DNA from 4 places in the Salinicola sp. genome. Region 1 is predicted to be linked to each of the others. Evidence: predicted binding sites of a transcription regulator. Region 1 holds the regulator's gene; each other region holds the start of a gene.

Region 1 (4,210 bases):
GGTGGTGGATCCTGCGGCGGGAGCAGGTCCAGGCGGTACGCGAGGTGGAGGAGAGAGCGCCGCCGGCGGTGCAGGAGACCCCCGAGGCGAGCTGGGACGACGTGCAACTGGTCGACACCCTGGGGCTGGAGGTGGGGCATCGCCTGATTCCGCTGGTGGACCAGCGCCAGAAGGGGGAGCTGTTGGGGCGAATAAAGAGCGTGCGCAAGAAATTCGCGCAGGACGTCGGGTTCCTGCCGTCGGTGGTGCACATCCGCGACAACCTGGAGCTCAACCCCAATGCCTACGTGATCACCCTCAAGGGGGTGGAAGTCGGACGGGCGGAGGCGTTTCCCGGCAAGTGGCTGGCCATCGATCCCGGCCAGGTGTCCGGTGCCATCGAGGGCAGTCGTACCCAGGATCCGGCGTTCGGGCTGACGGCCTACTGGATCGAGACGGCGCAGCGGGAACGAGCCCAGATCTACGGCTATACCGTCGTGGACGCCAGCACGGTGATCGCGACTCATCTCAATCATCTGTTGCACGAGAACGCCGGTGACATGCTTGGCCGGGCCGAGGTACAGCAACTGCTGGACAAGGTCGCCGAACACCAGAAATCGCTGGTGGAAGACGTGGTGCCCAAGCTGCTGCCGCTGACGTCGCTCCAGCGCATTCTGCAGAACCTGCTGGCCGAGGACGTGCCGATTCGGGACATGCACACGATTCTCGACGTGCTGGCGGAATATGCCCCCCAGCAGTCGGATGCCAACGAACTGACCGCCCTGGTGCGCGTCGCGCTGGGACGGGCGATCACCCAGCAGTGGTTCCCGGGTCGCGATTCGATGCATGTCATGAGTCTCGAGCCCAGGCTGGAACAGGTGCTGACCCAGGCGCTCAACAATGGCGGCGCCTTGGAGCCGGGGCTGGCCGATACCCTGATGCAGCAGACGGCCGCCGCGGTGGAGCGGCAGCAGAGCCGCGACGAACCGACCGTGCTGGTCGTGCAGCATGGATTGCGCGCTCTGCTGTCACGCTTCCTGCGCCGCCAGATCAAGTCGCTGGTGGTGCTCTCGCAAGCGGAAATCCCGGATGACCGTAACCTGCGGGTCACCACGACCATTGGCGCACCGCCATGAGCCCGGGGTGCTCGCTCTCATCATGGCGAATCGTGCTGACCACGATCGTCGCATGGCCGGTGGCGTTGGCCTGGGCGGCCCAGGGAACCTGGGTCGCCCCGCTGCCGGGCCAGGCCGTGGTGAGGTCGGAGCGTCCTCTCGCCGGCATCGCGATCCAGCCGCCGGCATCCATCGCGGGGGCGGAGATCGTTCGCATCCGCTGGACCTTTCGCACCGACGTGCCCGCGCCGACGCTGAAGGCCTGGCTATGCCAGGACGATTTCTGTCTGCCGCTCGCCCGGCGCCGGGGGGAGACGCTACGCTTTTCGGGACGATCTGCCGCCGAGCCGTTGCGGCTGCGCTTCCAGTGGCCGGCCACGGGCCATGGCGCCGACAGGGTGACGATCTCCGGCGGTCAACTGATCATCGACTATCGTCAGTAGTGCCGACAAACAACCGAAATAGCCTCCGGATGACGGGCAGTTTGCCGTCTTGGCTCGCCGAGGGCGCGGCATAATGATGTGATTGGGTCATGCGTTCCGGTGACCGTGGGTTTTTGCACGAGGCCATTCGATGTATACCGCACAAGGCAAAATCGATCAGCACGCATTGATTGAGCAGTACTTGCCGATGGTGAGACGCCACGCGCTCTCCCTTCAAGTGCGCCTGCCCGCCAGCGTGGAGCTCGACGACCTCATCCAGGCGGGGATGCTGGGCCTGCTGGACGCCATGGGCCGTTACGACGATTCCCACGGCGCCAGCTTTTCGACCTACGCCAATCAGCGAATCCGCGGCGCGATGATCGATGAACTGCGCAGTCGTGACTGGATGCCGCGGAGCGTGCGTCGCAGCGCCCGGGCCCTGGATCAGGCGGTGCGCAGGCTGGAGCAGCAACTCGGCCGTGCCCCCGAGGAGCGCGAGATCGCCCACGAGATGGGGATATCCCGCGACGAGTACCATCAGCTGCTGACGGACGCCAACAACGGCTTTCTGCTGGCGTACGACGAGAGCGATAGCGAAAACGGCGTGACGGCGGTTTCCGAGGGTGGTCCGCCATCGCCGCTCGAGGCGCTGCTCGACGCGGATAACCGGGCCAACGTCATGGCGGCGATCGATGCACTGCCGGAGCGCGAGAAGCTGCTGCTGGGGCTCTACTATCAGGAGGAGCTCAACCTGAAGGAGATCGGCGCCGTGCTCGGCGTCAGCGAGTCCCGGGTCTGCCAGCTGCACAGTCAGGCGGTATCGCGCCTGAGAAGCCGGCTCAATCCCTGACCGCGTTCGGTGGCGTCACCGGACGGTGGCGCGTCGCTTACTCCATCGTGCTGCCAGCTCTGTCGTCGGCCCGGGGACGGCCATAGCGACCGTCCCCAGGCCGGCGCAACCAGTGTCCGGACGGGTCCCTCTAGCTGGCCCTCTTCAGTTGGCGGTCGGCGTCTGGGCGGGCGTCTCGCGGACGCCGGCCGCCACCTGCCGCGCCACATCCTTCCATACCGCACCCAGCGCACGCACCAGCGCCGGGTAGCCGTCGTCGTCCAGAGGGCGCGTCACCTCGAAATGTCGTTGCATCACCAGCCGGTTACCGTCATGGAGCTGCCACTCCCCGGAGGCCAGGGCGCGTCCGTCGTAGCGCCCCTGAAACTGGTCGACGCTCAGCGATAGCCGCTGCGCGCCAGCCCCTCCCTGCGCCGCGCTGACCACCGTCGTGCCCGGCAGCTCCGCGGAGAGCGACTGGCGCAACTGGCGTGTCAGCTGGTGCCCCAGCTCTTCCGCCCACAGGTTCTGATTGGCGGCGTTGAGCTCGATATCGCTGGTCTGCATCACGATACCCTCCTGATCGAGATAACTGGCCACCTCGACCGGGCTGACGGCCAGTTGCCGCGAAGAGACCGACACTGCCGATGACGGCGGACTCTCGACCTCCGGCAGGGTGAAGCGGCTGGCCGGGGTGGATTGCGCGGCGCAACCCGCCATCGTCGCGGTCGCGATCGTCAACAGGGTCGTGGCGCCGAACAGGCGCCAGCGGAGCATGAATGAAGCCATCATTGGGGAGCCCTCGGCACGGGGTCGGTTTGGACTTCACGATCGAAGATCAGCGCATTGGGCTGCTCGCGAAGGGTCTTGGCGACCGGCTGCAGATCGCGCATCAGGATTTCCAGCTGCTTGAGCGTGTCATTGAGCTGGCGATATCCGGAAGAGCCGGAAGAGAAGCCGTTCAGCGTGTTCTGCAACTCCTGGAGCGTATCGTTGAGGCTCCCCGGTAGCTGCTGCGTCGCCGGATCGGAGACGATGGCGTTGACCGACTCGGCGATCTGGCGCACCTCTTCCAGGGTCTGCTGGGAGGTCTGCATCGTCTGGTCCAGGCTGTCGAGAATCGGCTCGACCTGCAGACCGTTGAGCTTGTCGAGCAGGTTCGAGATCTTCTGTTCGATCTGCGCGAACCCACCCGATACGGTCGGGAACACCGGCTTGCCGTCGAACTCCATCGATTTGTAGGGCTCGGCGTCCTGGCTGAAGTTGAGGTCGACGAACAGGGCGCCGGTCAGCAGGTTGCCTGCCTTGAGCGTCGCCCGCAGGCCATACTCCTTGAACATGGTCACGAAACGATCCCGCACTTCCTGATCGTCGATATCCTCGTTGATGTTCTCGCTGCTCTCCAGCCGCTGCGGTTCGATACGAATCAGTACCGGTATCGCGAACTGGGTCAGGGTGTCGGGCTGCGGGGCGGTGAAGTGCCAGGGGACGCTGACCACCGTGCCCACGCGAACGCCGCGATACTCCACCGGTGCGCCCCGGCTGAGTCCACGAACGGTGTCGTCGACCAGCAGGACATACTCGATGTACTGGTCATAGGTGCCTTCGCGGGCGCTCTCCTCGTTGTTGTAGAGGGTGAAGGTCGCGTCCTGCTTGGCCGCATTGCCGCGGGCGATATCCTCGGGCACGCCGAAGGTCACGCCCCCGCTGATCAGCGTCTCGAAAGAGTCGAGGTTGACGTTGACCCCCTCCGAATCCAGCTGCACGTCGATGCCGGAAGAGCTCCAGAAACGCGTGGTATCGGTCACCAGGCTGTCATAGGGGGCCTGGATGAAGATCCGGTGGCGCATCTCCCGTTTCTCGGG
Region 2 (4,210 bases), on a different contig from region 1:
TCCTCTGTCGGCAACGCCGATAGCCTGAGGGGCGGGACGCTGCTGATGACGCCGCTCAAGGGCGCGGACGGCCGTGTCTATGCGCTGGCCCAGGGCAACGTCTATGTCGGCGGTGCCGGTGCCCAGGCGGCCGGCAGCAGCGTCTCCGTCAACCACCTGGCGGCGGGACGAATTCCCGGGGGCGGACTGGTCGAGCAGGAGGTGCCGGTGCGCCTGGGCGACGCCAGCGGGACGCTGGACCTGTTCCTCAAACGGTCCGATTTCGAGAACGCACGCCGCATGGTTGCGGCCATCAACCAGGAGTTCGGTGCGCCGGTGGCGGCCGCGCTCGATGGGCGGACGGTGCAGCTCAAGCTGCCGGCCAACAGCAACGATCGCGTCACCTTCCTGGCCCGGGTGCAGGGCGTCGACGTCACCACCGAGCGCGGCCCGGCCAAGGTGATCGTCAACGCCCGCACCGGTTCCGTGGTGCTGTCGGATACCGTCACCTTGAACCGCGCGGCGGTGGCTCACGGCAACCTGTCGATCGTCATCGACTCCAATCCGCAGGTCAGCCAGCCCAACGCCCTGGCCGGCGGCGACACGGTCGTGGTACCCAATGCCGATATCAGCGTGCAGCAGGAGGGCGGCGCGCTGCAGGTGGTCCAGACCAGCGCCGACCTGATGGATGTCGTCAATGCGCTGAACGCGCTGGGGGCTTCGCCCCAGGACCTGATGTCGATCCTGCAGGCATTGAAGTCCGCGGGCTCGCTCAACGCCGAACTGGATATCATCTGATGACGATGGGCAACGATCTCTCCGGCCAGTTCGCGCTCGACGTCCAGAGCGTCCAGCGACTCAAGTACAGCGCGGCGAACTCGCCGCAGGGCAGCCTCAAGGAAGCGTCGCGCCAGTTCGAGGCGGTCTTTCTGCAAATGATGCTCAAGAGCATGCGCGATGCCAGCCCCCAGTCCGGTCTGCTGCAGAGCCATCAGATGGACATGATGCGCTCGATGCAGGACCAGCAGTGGGCCCAGCAGTTGGCGGGGAAGGGGCTGGGGCTGGCCGATCAGCTCGTGCAGCAGCTGGAGGGAAGCGGCTTGCCCGGGACGACGGCGCTGCCGGCGGCCAGCGGCAAGGAGGACGCCTCGGCCTTGATTGCCGGCATCCCGCGTGGGACGCCGCGACTGCTGCACGGTGGCCTGCGCACTCCCGGATTCGCGTCGGACGCATCCCGGCATGACATGGCGATCTCTGGAACGCCCGGCAACGGCGCGACGGACAACGATGTCGACGTCGCACCTTCGTCGGCACGCGCCGATGGCGACGATCGTCCGGCCCACGTTCGTGCCTTCCTCGAGCAGTTGGCGGGTCCCGCCCGGCGCGCCGAGCAGGCGTCGGGAGTGCCCGCCGAACTGATCCTTGCCCAGGCGGCGCTCGAGACAGGCTGGGGGCAGCGGGAAATTCCCACCGCCAACGGCGGCAACAGCCACAATCTGTTCGGTATCAAGGCCGGGCGGTCATGGCAGGGCGCCACCACGGAAATCACCACCACCGAATACGTGAATGGCCGGCCGATCAAGATGGCCGACCGTTTCCGCGTCTACGACTCCTATACGGAGGCATTCGCCGATTACGCCAGCTTGATCGGTGACAACCCCCGTTATCGGGGCGTGGTGGCGGCGGCGTCGCCCGACCAGGCCGCACGGGCGTTGCAGCAGGGCGGTTACGCCACGGACCCGCGGTATGCCGAGAAGCTCCAGGGGATCATGGCGCAGCTGGGCGGATTGGACGCCCTCCCTGACCGCGGGCTGCTGGCCGCCGCCAGCGATGACGACAACCCCTTCGGTCCGGATACGTTACCCTCCGCGATTTTCTAGTGGCTGTTCGGGAGGCGGTGCGCAGTAACAAAACGTTGCGAAATCACCCCGGCCAGGATTCAAGAAGTGGCGGATACAGCCGATAGAAATCATAACTTTGCACGGATCCGCGCCGGACTCTCGATGGCGTTTCACGGGATAGCGATATGAGCCTGTTTTCGATTGGTCTCAGTGGGTTGAGCGCGGCACAGAACGCGCTGTCCACCACCAGCAACAACATCAGCAACGTCTACACCGATGGCTACAGCCGACAGCTGACGCTACTGGGCCAGAACGCCAGTGGCGGCGGAGCGGGCTCCGGCGTCAGCGTCGACGGCATCCAGCGCCAGTACAACGGCTATATCAGCTCCCAGCTCAACCAGGTCAACAGTCGGCAGGCGGCACTGGAGACCTACCAGAGTCAGGTCAACCAGATCGACGATCTGCTGGCGGACAGCGACTCCGGCCTGACGACGCTGATGCAGGGGTTCTTCTCCAGCGTGGAGGATCTGACCGGCTCGCCGGCGGATGCGGCGGCTCGGGAGGGCGTGCTGGGTACGTCCCGCAGCATGGCGGCGCAGTTTCGTGCCTATGACGGCTATCTCAGCGACATGCGTGAAGGCATCAACGGCCAGATCGGCGACGTGGTCACCCAGGTCAACAATCTCAGCGACCAGATTGCCGATCTCAACAAGCAGGTGACGCTGGCGCGCGCCCGCAGCGGCGAAGAGCCCAACGCCCTGCTCGATCAGCGCGACAAGCTGGTCAGCGACCTGGGCGATCTGGTCGACGTCAACGTTCAGGTGCAGGACGGATCCACTTATCAGGTATCGCTCTCCAACGGCATGCCGCTGGTCGCCGGCAACAAGTCCTTCGATCTGGTGGCGGTGAAGAGCAGCGAAGACCCTTCCTCCGTCACCATCGCGTACGAAGATGGCGCCGGAGCGCGCTCTCCGCTCAAGGAATCCGTGATCAAGGGGGGCGAACTGGGCGGGCTGCTGAGCTTCCGCAGTGAAACCCTCGATAGCACGCAGAACCAGCTCGGCCAGTTGGCGGTGACGCTGGCGCAGAGCTTCAATGCCCAGCACGAGGCCGGCGTGGATCTAGACGGCAATGCCGGCGAAGCGTTCTTCGCCATCGGCAGCCCGACCGTCGTCAGCGATGCCACCAATGCGGGCAGTGGAGCCCTGGCTGCCGAGTACGGCGATGTCGGCGAGCTGACGGCGGACGATTATCGACTCACCTACCAGGCTGACGGCAGCTACTCGGTGGAGAATCTCGGCAGCGGCAAGACCAGCTCGGTATCGCCGGCGGCGGATGGCACGTTATCCGTCGGCGGCGTGACCCTGACGCCGAGCGGCACGCCGGCAGAAGGCGACGTCTTCATGCTGCAGCCGACGCGTAACGCCGCTGCGGCGTTCGATGTCGCGGTGAGCGATACCGACAAGATCGCCGCCGCGGATGCCGACAGCGGCGGCAGCGGCGATAACCGAAATGCGTTGGCGCTGCTGGACCTGCAAAACCAGAGGCTGGTCGGGGGAAGCAAGACCTTCAGTGGCGGCTACGCCTCGCTGGTCAGCGATGTCGGTAATCGGGCCGCGATCACCCAGGCCAATCTCACCACGCAAACGGGGTTGAGCGACCAGCTCTTCGCCTACCAGCAGGCCGACTCCGGCGTGAACCTGGACGAGGAGTACGCCAACCTGCTGCAGTACCAGCAGTACTACTCGGCGAACGCCAAGATCATCGAGGCGGGCTCGACCATCCTGGATACGATCCTGGGGCTGCGCGCCTGAGCCCGAGATGAGTCGGGAGCCTAAGCTCTGCCTGAAAAATCGACGAGCGATAGCCAGACAAGGCGAAAAACGGCGAAAAAGCGGAATTTACGCGGGGTAAATGAGCATTTTGACCGGGCTGGCGTTCCAGCCGATTTTCAACGCCGTATGGGTGAGCGCAGGCATTTTTGAGGCAAAGCATAGCTCGCGTCGTTATTGAATAATCATTGAGTGCGCCGAGTCGAGGCGCCTCCGAGGAGAGAGCCGTGCGTGTCAGCACCGTGATGATGTTCGAGCGCAGTGTCAGCTCGATGAACCGCCAACAGAGCGCCTTCATGCAGGTGGGCGAACAGATCGCCTCCGGCAAGCGCGTGGTGCGTCCCTCCGACGACCCCCAGGCCGCCTCGCGCGCGGTCGGCGTGTCGCAGTCGCTGGCGTCCAACGCCCAGCAGAGCGACAGCCGGATCACGGCGCGCAACTCGCTGAGCCAGGAGGAGAGCGTCCTCAACAGCGTCTCCGACTCGCTTACCCGTGCCAAGGAGCTCATGATCCAGGCCGGCAACGGTACCCTGAGCGACGCGGATCGCCAGTCGATGG
Region 3 (4,210 bases), on a different contig from region 1:
GGGAGAATATTCGTGGGGCAATCCCAGCGCCTGGATCATGCCTCGCATCGCGTCTGCCAGTGCCCAGGCTTCCTCCTTGCCGGTATTGATCAGCAGTACCAGAAACTCTTCACCGCCCAGGCGCACCACGACATCGGTATCCCGGCGGAAAGTGTCTCTCAGCACGCCGGCGATATCCACGAGACAGCTGTCGCCTGCCGGATGACCATAGTTATCGTTGAAGGGCTTGAAATGATCCACATCGATCATCATCGCCGATACCGTGCAGCTCAGCCGGCGACTGAGAGGGACGAGCATGTCCAGGCGCTTCTCCAGCATCCGACGATTGCCGAGTCCTGTCAGAGGGTCGTTGAGCGTCTGTTCCAGCAGTGCGGCGTTATGGCTTCTCGACTCCTCTATCAACTGCTGCAGTTGTCGCGCCAGAAGTCCCACGGCATCGGTGCGGCTGGAGAGATCGAAAGGCATCTCGCGCGGCGCATCGCTGAAATCATGCGCGAAACGGGCGTGGTCGGCCAGGCGCCTGAGCGGTACCAGCAGCCAGCGGTCGACCAGCCACAGCGTGGCAGCCAGCCCGCACAGGCCAAAGGGACAGGCCATCAGCATGGCAAGCGCGCATGTGCCTCCGGCGGTGACCGTGAACCAGGCCGCTGCTGACATGGCCAGCGAGCTGCATAGCCAGACCCCGGCCAGAACTCCCAGCGTCCGGGTCGACAGATGATTTTTTATTCTCGGCATGCCTTGAACCGATGTTCTGGTTATTGAAGCCCGCGCTGCGTCGTCGGATGAGCGGGAATCGGTTCCATCCGGATCGAGGCGGGAGTGTGCGTGGCCGCACCTTCAATATCGACGGTCATAAGAGAAACTGTAACGCTGCCAGCAGGGCCGTAACCAATTAGATGTCATTGATTTAGCTCGGTCTTAACCAGAATTTTTGCAGACGGGTAATCCTGGAGACAAAGGCGCCGGATATTCCCTTCCGTATCAATCCGGCGCCAAGGCATTCCATTCGATGTCTTTCTGCTGGAATAACATCGGGTTTACCTCGATAGTGGTTGTTGAAGCCACACCCCATAAAACGCTGCACGGGTCTTTTCCAAAGCCTGCCGCGCGGATAAAAGGGGAAATGAACCATGAGTTAAATAAATATCGGTAATTGATTCCCGTTAAAAAAATCATCTCGACAAGCCTTGCAAGTTTTTAGATATCGGCAATAATGTCCTCGCTTAAACCAATCCGCAACGGAACAACGAATGTCTCTACTCAGCGATTACGTCAAGAAAGAACAGCTCCTGAAGCAGCTTGAAGAAGAGCTGAAGCGAATGGAGGGTGATCAGCGCCTGAAGTCCGAACTCGAGTTCAAGGAGAAGCTCGAAGCCCTGATGGCGGAATACGGCAAGACGACGCGTGACGTCATCGAACTGCTGAGCCCGGCCGAAGGCTCCCAGGCCTCGACCGCGCAGACGGGTTCGACCGGTGGGCGTCGCAAGCGCAAGCTGAAAATTTACAAGAACCCCAAGACGGGTGAAGTCGTCGAAACGCGTGGCGGCAACCACAAGACGTTGAAAGCCTGGAAAGACGAGCACGGCGGCGATACCGTCGAATCTTGGGTTGTCAGAACGGAAGACTGAGCGGTTTTTACTCTTCACCCCCGCTTAGCCTAAAGAGCCCTTCGCCAGTGATCCTGGCGGGGGTTCTGTTTTTTGGTACCCTCAGGCCTTGGAGCTGATGCCGCCGAAGCCGCCGTGCCGGGATTCTCCGCTCGGCCCGTAAACGCTGCCGCCAATGGCGTGGTTCAGAAAATCGATCGCCTGCTGGTTATGCTCGAGCCGCGAGGAGATGATGTGGCCGTTGAGACGGTTGGTTCGACGGACCCGTTCCGCCAGCTGACGAATCCGCTGCCAGGCCTCATTCATGTCGATGGCGTCAGCGAATCGGTCCGCGCCCTGGCTTCCGACGCCAAACCCCTGCGACCGCTGGTGCTCTCTGCGCTGATTCTCGAGCCGATCGAGCACGCTCAACTGCTGCTGCTTCGACGCCGCCAGTTCGCTGAGGCGTTCGCCATCGGCGTTACCCGAGCCGAGACAGACGGCTTCGGCATCCAGCGTTTCGGAGAACGCTTGCAATAGGGCTTGTTGCTCACGGAGCAGTTCGGCTGGCGTCATGTCAGATTCCTGGATCCGGACCTGGTAAGTCGAGTGATCAACGTTCGCCCAGCATGTCGCGGACGCTCTGGATCAGGCCGTCGGCGATCTTGCCGGTGTCGAGTTCGAGCCGGCCTTCGGAGATGGCCTGGCGGATGTCGTTGACGCGGGCAGTATCGATATCACCGCTGTCGTCGGTGGTCGGAATCTGGCTCAACGTCGTGGTCGAGCCGGCCGTCGTCTTGGCGCTCTCCAACGATTCAACACTCTTGCGCTGCTCGGCGGCGTCGTTCTGAGTGGGGCGAGTCAGCGGCTGTGTCTGGTCGATTTTCAAGGTCGTTACCTCATGGCTGGATGCACGATGACGTGGTTTCCTACGTTATCGGCAAAACCGGCGGAAGCTGAAAGAGATCGAGGAAGAGTTTTGTTAAGAAATTTATCCGACCGGGCTAGAAGTCGACCCGCAGTCGATCCTGGCCCGTCACTCTCCCTTGAAGGATCTGGTTGTTCTCCGTCTTGAGACGGATCGTACTCCCCAGCCCACCATTATCCAGCGCCTCGACGTTGCGACTGACACGGAATCCCTGCCCGACAGCGGTCAGCACCACCGTGTCGCCACGTTTTACCATCCAGGGCTTCCGCAGCATGGCCTCGGTCAGCGTGGTACCAGGCGGTATGCGCCGGGTGGCGACCATGCCGGCCGCCTCGGCGGGATCGTCCAGATAGCCACGGCGGAGGCGGGAAATGTCCGTCTGCTGCCAATCCAGCGCCGCCGCATCGAGCCGCTGTCCCGGGTCGATCGGCCGACGCGCCACCAGATGGCGGACCACGGCGGAGACCGTCGCCTGCAGATAGCGGGTTCGGTTGTCATGGCCACCGCAGTGCACGCCTACCGTCACCCGGCCCTGGGGCACGCCCGGTCGCGGCAGGAAAGGCTGGGGCGTCGGGCAGTCCCCGAGATCGGCCGCGCTTTGCTGAAGCTCGATCTTGACCTGATCGCCGAGCGAGGCGGTCTGCTGGTGCAGGAATCGCTCCACGCTCGCGCTCACCGCATCGTTCGGAGGAACATCGGTATCCGCCTGCGATATCGAAGGTATCGGCAACAGCGACAGCGCGAACAGCAGCGCCATCAGGGTCATGGCACCGGTCCAGACGACGCGTCGCAGGCCGGGGCGGAACTTCGACCGGCAGCGCTGAAACGTTTCGGGTGGATCTGCTCGCATGACATGGACCTCGGTGGCTAGCAGGCTCGCGGTATCCCGCGTCGATCGACGGAATTCCCCACAGTGGAAGCGATTTTAAACGGGCCCGCCGTCAGGCATTGATAAAAATGGCGCGCAATTACGGGTCTGTTTGCACGTTTGGCACGAACATCCCGCCGCTATTCTCCACTCTGTCAATTTTCCAGCGAACGCCACTCGAGGTGCACGGCATGTTCGACAAGTTGGATAACGCGCTGCGCTTCCAGCAGGAGGCCATCAATCTGCGCGCGGAGCGCCAGCAGGTGCTGGCCAATAACATCGCCAATGCCGATACGCCCAACTTCAAGGCGCGGGATTTCGATTTCCGCGCCGAATTGAACCGGGTGATGGAGCAGGGCCGCAGCGAGTCATCCGGCGGGCTGTCACTGGCGCGGACCTCCGCCCGGCACATTCCCGGCCAGGCCGGTGGCGGGGCAGGCGTTCGGGATCTGCTCTACCGGATGCCGGATCAGCCCAGCCTGGACGGCAATACGGTCGACATGGACCGGGAGCGCTCGGCCTTTGCCGACAATTCGCTGCGTTATCAGGCGGATGTCACTTTCGTCAGCCGCAAGATCCAGGGGCTGAAGAAAGCCATGCAATCGGAGTAACACGATGTCGATGTTCAGCGTATTCGAAATTTCCGGCTCGGCGTTGTCCGCCAATTCACAGCGGATGAACGTGACGGCCAGCAACCTGGCCAATGCGGACAGCGTCGCCGGGCCTGACGGGCAGCCTTATCACGCCAGGCAGGTGATGTTCCAGGCCATGAGTCAGCAGGGCGGCAGTGCGGGCGGGGTCCGCGTCAACGGCGTGATCGAGGACGAC
Region 4 (4,210 bases), on a different contig from region 1:
CTGGACTCGCTACCCTTGGCATTTTTGCCGCTGGACTTGCCGGATGAGCGCGACGACGCGGCGCCACTCTTCGGTCCATCCTTGTCCACCTCGGGGGAGGCTTCGACCGCCGGGGAAGCCTTCTCTTCCACCGCAGTCGCCGCGGGAGCCGTCGGCACCGCGGGTGGCGCAACGGAGCCGTCGCCCGCCGCCGTGGCCTCCACCTCGATCGACAACTGCTCCGGCTCGATGATGAAACAGAGAACGGCCTCGATATCGTCCTGGGATTCGCTGCTATCGAGCAGAACCCGATACCGGGCGACATCACCGGACTGCGAACTGATCGTCCCGAAGTGCTGGAGTTCCTCGACCAGCAGTTCCCGATCCTTGTCGCTGACGCCGGTCAGCGTGATCGCCAACCGCCGCGGGGCGGACGCCCCCTCCTCGTTACGCTCGGCCCCGGCCCCGGCCCCGGCCTGGGCCGAATCGCCGGTCTCCGGCGCAGTTGCCGCAGGTGCCGGCTCCGGTTTGGTCGCCGTCTTTACCGCCTCGCCCTGCCCCAACTCATCGAGCGCCATCTGCTGCAATACGCGGGAGATGCGCTCGAACGCCTCCGCATCGGGCTCGCCACCATTGCGATAGGCATCCAGTTGGTCATGCAACATATCTTTGGTTTCCAGAAACGTGTCGACGATATCGCGCCGCAGTTTGAGTTCGCCACGCCGGGTATGATCCAGCAGATTCTCCAGCAGGTGGGTCGTCTCCTGCAGGACGGTGAAGCCGAAGGTACCCGCCCCCCCCTTGATGGAGTGGGCGGCGCGGAAGATCGCGTTGAGATCTTCGCCGTCCGGATCGTCGACATCGAGATCCAGCAGCAGGCGTTCCATATCCGCCAGCAGCTCTTCGGCTTCTTCAAAGAACGTGTCGTAAAAATCAGAAATGTCCATGAGCACCTGCCATAGAAGCCCTACATAGAGGGCGTGAACGCGTCTGCATCAAGTCGATGAACCCTGGCCTCCCACCACCGCTACGGTGCCGCTGGCGACCGGCGCCGGAGCCTCCTCAGGAAAAGGCGCTCGCTCCTGCTGCTCGATGGCCTGGGCCGCGCGATTGTCCAGTACCACTATGCTGATACGGCGATTGACGTCGTCGCTGGGAAGCGTGTTGGGCAACGTGATGCGAGATCCCATGCCTGCGACCCTCAGCAGCTTGTCGGGAGAGAGACCTGCCGCGATCAGCTCTCTTCTGGAGGCATTGGCGCGATCGGCGGAGAGTTCCCAGTTGCTGTACCCCTTTTCGCCACCGGCATAGGGAAGATCGTCGGTGTGACCACTGATGCTGATAGGGTTGGGCATCTCGTTGAGCACTGGCGCGATACGGCGCAGAATCTTCTGCATGTAGGGTTCCAGCCGGTCGCTGCCAAGCTCGAACATCGGTCGTTTGTCGCTATCCACGATCTGGACCCGCAGCCCCTCTGGCGAGAAGTCCATGCGCAATTGTGACCGCAGCTCCTTGAGCTGCGGATCGCTCTGGATCACGCTCTGGAGACGATCGCGCAGATAGCGGAGATTGCGCTGCTCGTCGCTCGAGCGCGTCTGTTCACGCACGTTCATCCGCCGCACTTCACCGTCAGTCTTGGTCGGGTTGTCACCGCCGCCGGGGATGGCGCTGGTACTGGCCGTGGTCTTGTCGCCACCAGTCAGTGCCACGGCGAGAGGCGTGCGGAAGTACTCGGCAATGTGCTCAAGCTGGCTCGGGCTGGCCGTGGAGAGAATCCAGAGCACCAGGAACAGGGCCATCAACGCCGTCATGAAATCGGCATAGGCAATCTTCCAGGATCCACCGTGGTGCGCTGCCGCCTGGACCCGCTTGCGCTTGATGACCAGCGGGCGCCGCTCACCGCTACCGCTCATGAGCCATCCGTCCCCGTACTGCGCAGTGTCTGACCGCTGGAGCGAACGTGCTCCTCGAGCTCACTGAAGGAAGGTCTGACCGCGGTGAACAGCGCCTTCCGGCCGAATTCCACGGCCAGCTGCGGTGCCAGGCCATTGAGGCTTGCCATCAGCGTGACGCGGATACACTGCAACATCTTGGTCGCTTCGCCGACCTGGAGGTTGATGTGGTGCGCCACGGGGGTGACGAAGCCGTATGCCAGCAGGATACCGGCGAAGGTTCCGACCAGCGCCTGCGCGATCATCTGCCCCATTACCCCGGCCCCCTGGTCCGCCGATCCCAGGGCGTGGACGACCCCCATGACGGCCGCCACGATCCCGAAGGCCGGAAGCCCGTCGCCGACGGCCGATAGCGAGTGCGCGGGCATTTCCGCTTCATGCTGGAACGTCTCGATCTCGTGCTCCATCAACGCATCGATCTCGAATGGGTCCATGTTGCCGCTCACCATCAGACGCAGGTAATCGGTCAGGAACGCCATGATCATCGGATCCGAGAGGATTTTCGGGTAGTCCGCGAAGATGGCGCTATCCTGCGGCGAGTCGATATCGCGCTCGATCGCCAGCATGCCGTCCCGGCGCGCCTTGGTCAGGAGTCGGTACTGGAGCGCCATCAGCTCCATGTACATCATCTTGTTGTAACGCTTGGTGCGCTTGAGCTTCGAGAACGAGCGCAGAGTCGCCTTGATCGCCTTGCCGTTGTTGGCGCACACGAAGGCGCCGAGTGCGGCCCCAATGATCATGACGAACTCGGCGGGCTGGACGAGAGCGCCGAGGTGCCCGCCGATCGCGACGTAGCCACCGAACACGCTACCCAAAACGATGATGTAGCCGAATAAGATCAGCACGGAAATACTCCCGTATACAGTACATGGCGAACCTGATGACTGTATCGGCAGCGGACCCGATGGGCTTGAGGGTAGAAATATCAGAAAAGCGTAATTCGTCGACAGCGCACAGCGAATGGTTCGCGGTCACTTTACACCAGGCATGAAAAAGCGGGCCCCATGGGGCCCGCTTCGTGAAGGCGTTGCAGCTAGACGGCCAGGTGTTTCGCCAACGGCATATCGACGGGAGCGAAGGTGTGCTCCAACGGCTTGGTCACCCGCTTGGCCTTGCGCGTCTTCCCCGCGCGAGACGGCGGCTGGCAGATGCCACAGACGTAATCGTGGGCGGGACTGTGGGCGTGTGCCACGAAATCGCCCTGGCAACCTTTACACCGGGAAAGCTGCAGGAGATCGCTTTCGAAAAACCGGACCAGCGTCCAGGCACGCGTCAGCCCCAGCGTCGCTTCCACCCCGTCCAGAGCCACTTGCTCGAGGTAGAGACGGTAAGCCTTGACGAAGGCGGTCATCCGCCCGCAACCCAATTCGTCATTGAGACGACGATAGATATTGTAGAAAAGCGAGGAATGAATGTTCGGAAGCCAGGTGATGAACCAGTCGGCCGAAAAAGGCAGCATGCCTTTCGGCGGCGACATCCCCTTGACCTCCTTGTAGAGCTTGATCAGCCGGCCTCGGCTCAGGTCCGTTTCCGTTTCCAGCACCTGCAGACGCGCACCCAGCTCGATCAGCTCGATTGCCAGTTGCACCTGAAGCATTTCCGCGACGAGACTTTTATCCGCCATGACTCAGCTCCCCTGCTGCACGGCAGGCCGAGCGCGACCCGCGCCGGCCATCAGCAGGGAGGCGTGGGTCTGCTCGAGCCCCTGAGCCCTCGGATTGTGTATCAGCAGATTCAACTTGCTGGCGTCGGTGAAACGCAAATTGCACAGCAATTGGTTGGTGCGAGACAGCTGCGTCAACTGCTTGATCGACAAGCGCGCGATGGTGTCGGCCATGTCGGCATTGAGATCGAGCCGAAACATCGCCGACTCCCGATCCTCGTTCAGCAGACGCTGAACCAGGAGGAGGTAGGAGAGGTTAAGGTCCTGAATGTCGTCGAGAAGACTATTGGAGTGCATTGCTAGGTTCCCTGCGTATGGTTTTATCGGCATCTGTTGATCAGATGCTCCAACTGCCTGCTGGTGTTCTACATCAGCTCTTTATGATGGACCTAGTTTGCGACTTTTTGATGAAAAAAGGCAAGTTTTGTTACCAAATATATAGATGAGTAACACTCCGTCTACGTGTCGCGGCGGGGAGACGCTTTTAAATAATTGATCTAGTTATCAATATCTGACGGCCTGGGCTCGGTGGCGGGGCGCGAAATTTATCTGGAACGCAGTCCGGTGTAACCTCAAAAGGGCATATCGTTGAACATAAGGACAACGAATAAACGTT

What was found. Region 1 encodes FliA, which starts transcription of late flagellar genes. Its sites were predicted from a motif close to CTAAAGTTNNNNNNNNNNCNGCCGATA; they were not measured.
Region 2: the regulator FliA is predicted to act here: its motif matches at 1,918-1,944, upstream of flgK (flagellar hook-associated protein FlgK).
Region 3: the regulator FliA is predicted to act here: its motif matches at 2,522-2,548, upstream of flgM (flagellar biosynthesis anti-sigma factor FlgM).
Region 4: the regulator FliA is predicted to act here: its motif matches at 2,819-2,845, upstream of motA (flagellar motor stator protein MotA).

What each region holds. Positions count from the first base shown of each region.
Region 1 covers NZ_CEXLVS010000066.1:2,138-6,347, reverse strand. Annotated here, with positions in the region: gene flhA (flagellar biosynthesis protein FlhA) at 1-1,115, shown strand, start outside; gene AC3AYF_RS07895 (flagellar protein FlhE) at 1,112-1,537, shown strand; gene AC3AYF_RS07890 (RNA polymerase sigma factor FliA) at 1,668-2,366, shown strand; gene AC3AYF_RS07885 (PqiC family protein) at 2,511-3,137, opposite strand; gene pqiB (intermembrane transport protein PqiB) at 3,134-4,210, opposite strand, start outside.
Region 2 covers NZ_CEXLVS010000012.1:27,299-31,508, forward strand. Annotated here, with positions in the region: gene AC3AYF_RS02345 (flagellar basal body P-ring protein FlgI) at 1-777, shown strand, start outside; gene flgJ (flagellar assembly peptidoglycan hydrolase FlgJ) at 777-1,859, shown strand; gene flgK (flagellar hook-associated protein FlgK) at 2,006-3,634, shown strand; gene flgL (flagellar hook-associated protein FlgL) at 3,880-4,210, shown strand, end outside.
Region 3 covers NZ_CEXLVS010000012.1:18,093-22,302, forward strand. Annotated here, with positions in the region: gene AC3AYF_RS02285 (GGDEF domain-containing protein) at 1-735, opposite strand, end outside; gene AC3AYF_RS02290 (histone-like nucleoid-structuring protein, MvaT/MvaU family) at 1,251-1,628, shown strand; gene AC3AYF_RS02295 (flagella synthesis protein FlgN) at 1,710-2,162, opposite strand; gene flgM (flagellar biosynthesis anti-sigma factor FlgM) at 2,200-2,475, opposite strand; gene flgA (flagellar basal body P-ring formation chaperone FlgA) at 2,591-3,364, opposite strand; gene flgB (flagellar basal body rod protein FlgB) at 3,574-3,993, shown strand; gene flgC (flagellar basal body rod protein FlgC) at 3,998-4,210, shown strand, end outside.
Region 4 covers NZ_CEXLVS010000250.1:514-4,723, forward strand. Annotated here, with positions in the region: partial or broken gene AC3AYF_RS17290 (Hpt domain-containing protein) at 1-926, opposite strand, end outside; gene motB (flagellar motor protein MotB) at 975-1,892, opposite strand; gene motA (flagellar motor stator protein MotA) at 1,889-2,776, opposite strand; gene flhC (flagellar transcriptional regulator FlhC) at 2,965-3,555, opposite strand; gene flhD (flagellar transcriptional regulator FlhD) at 3,559-3,891, opposite strand.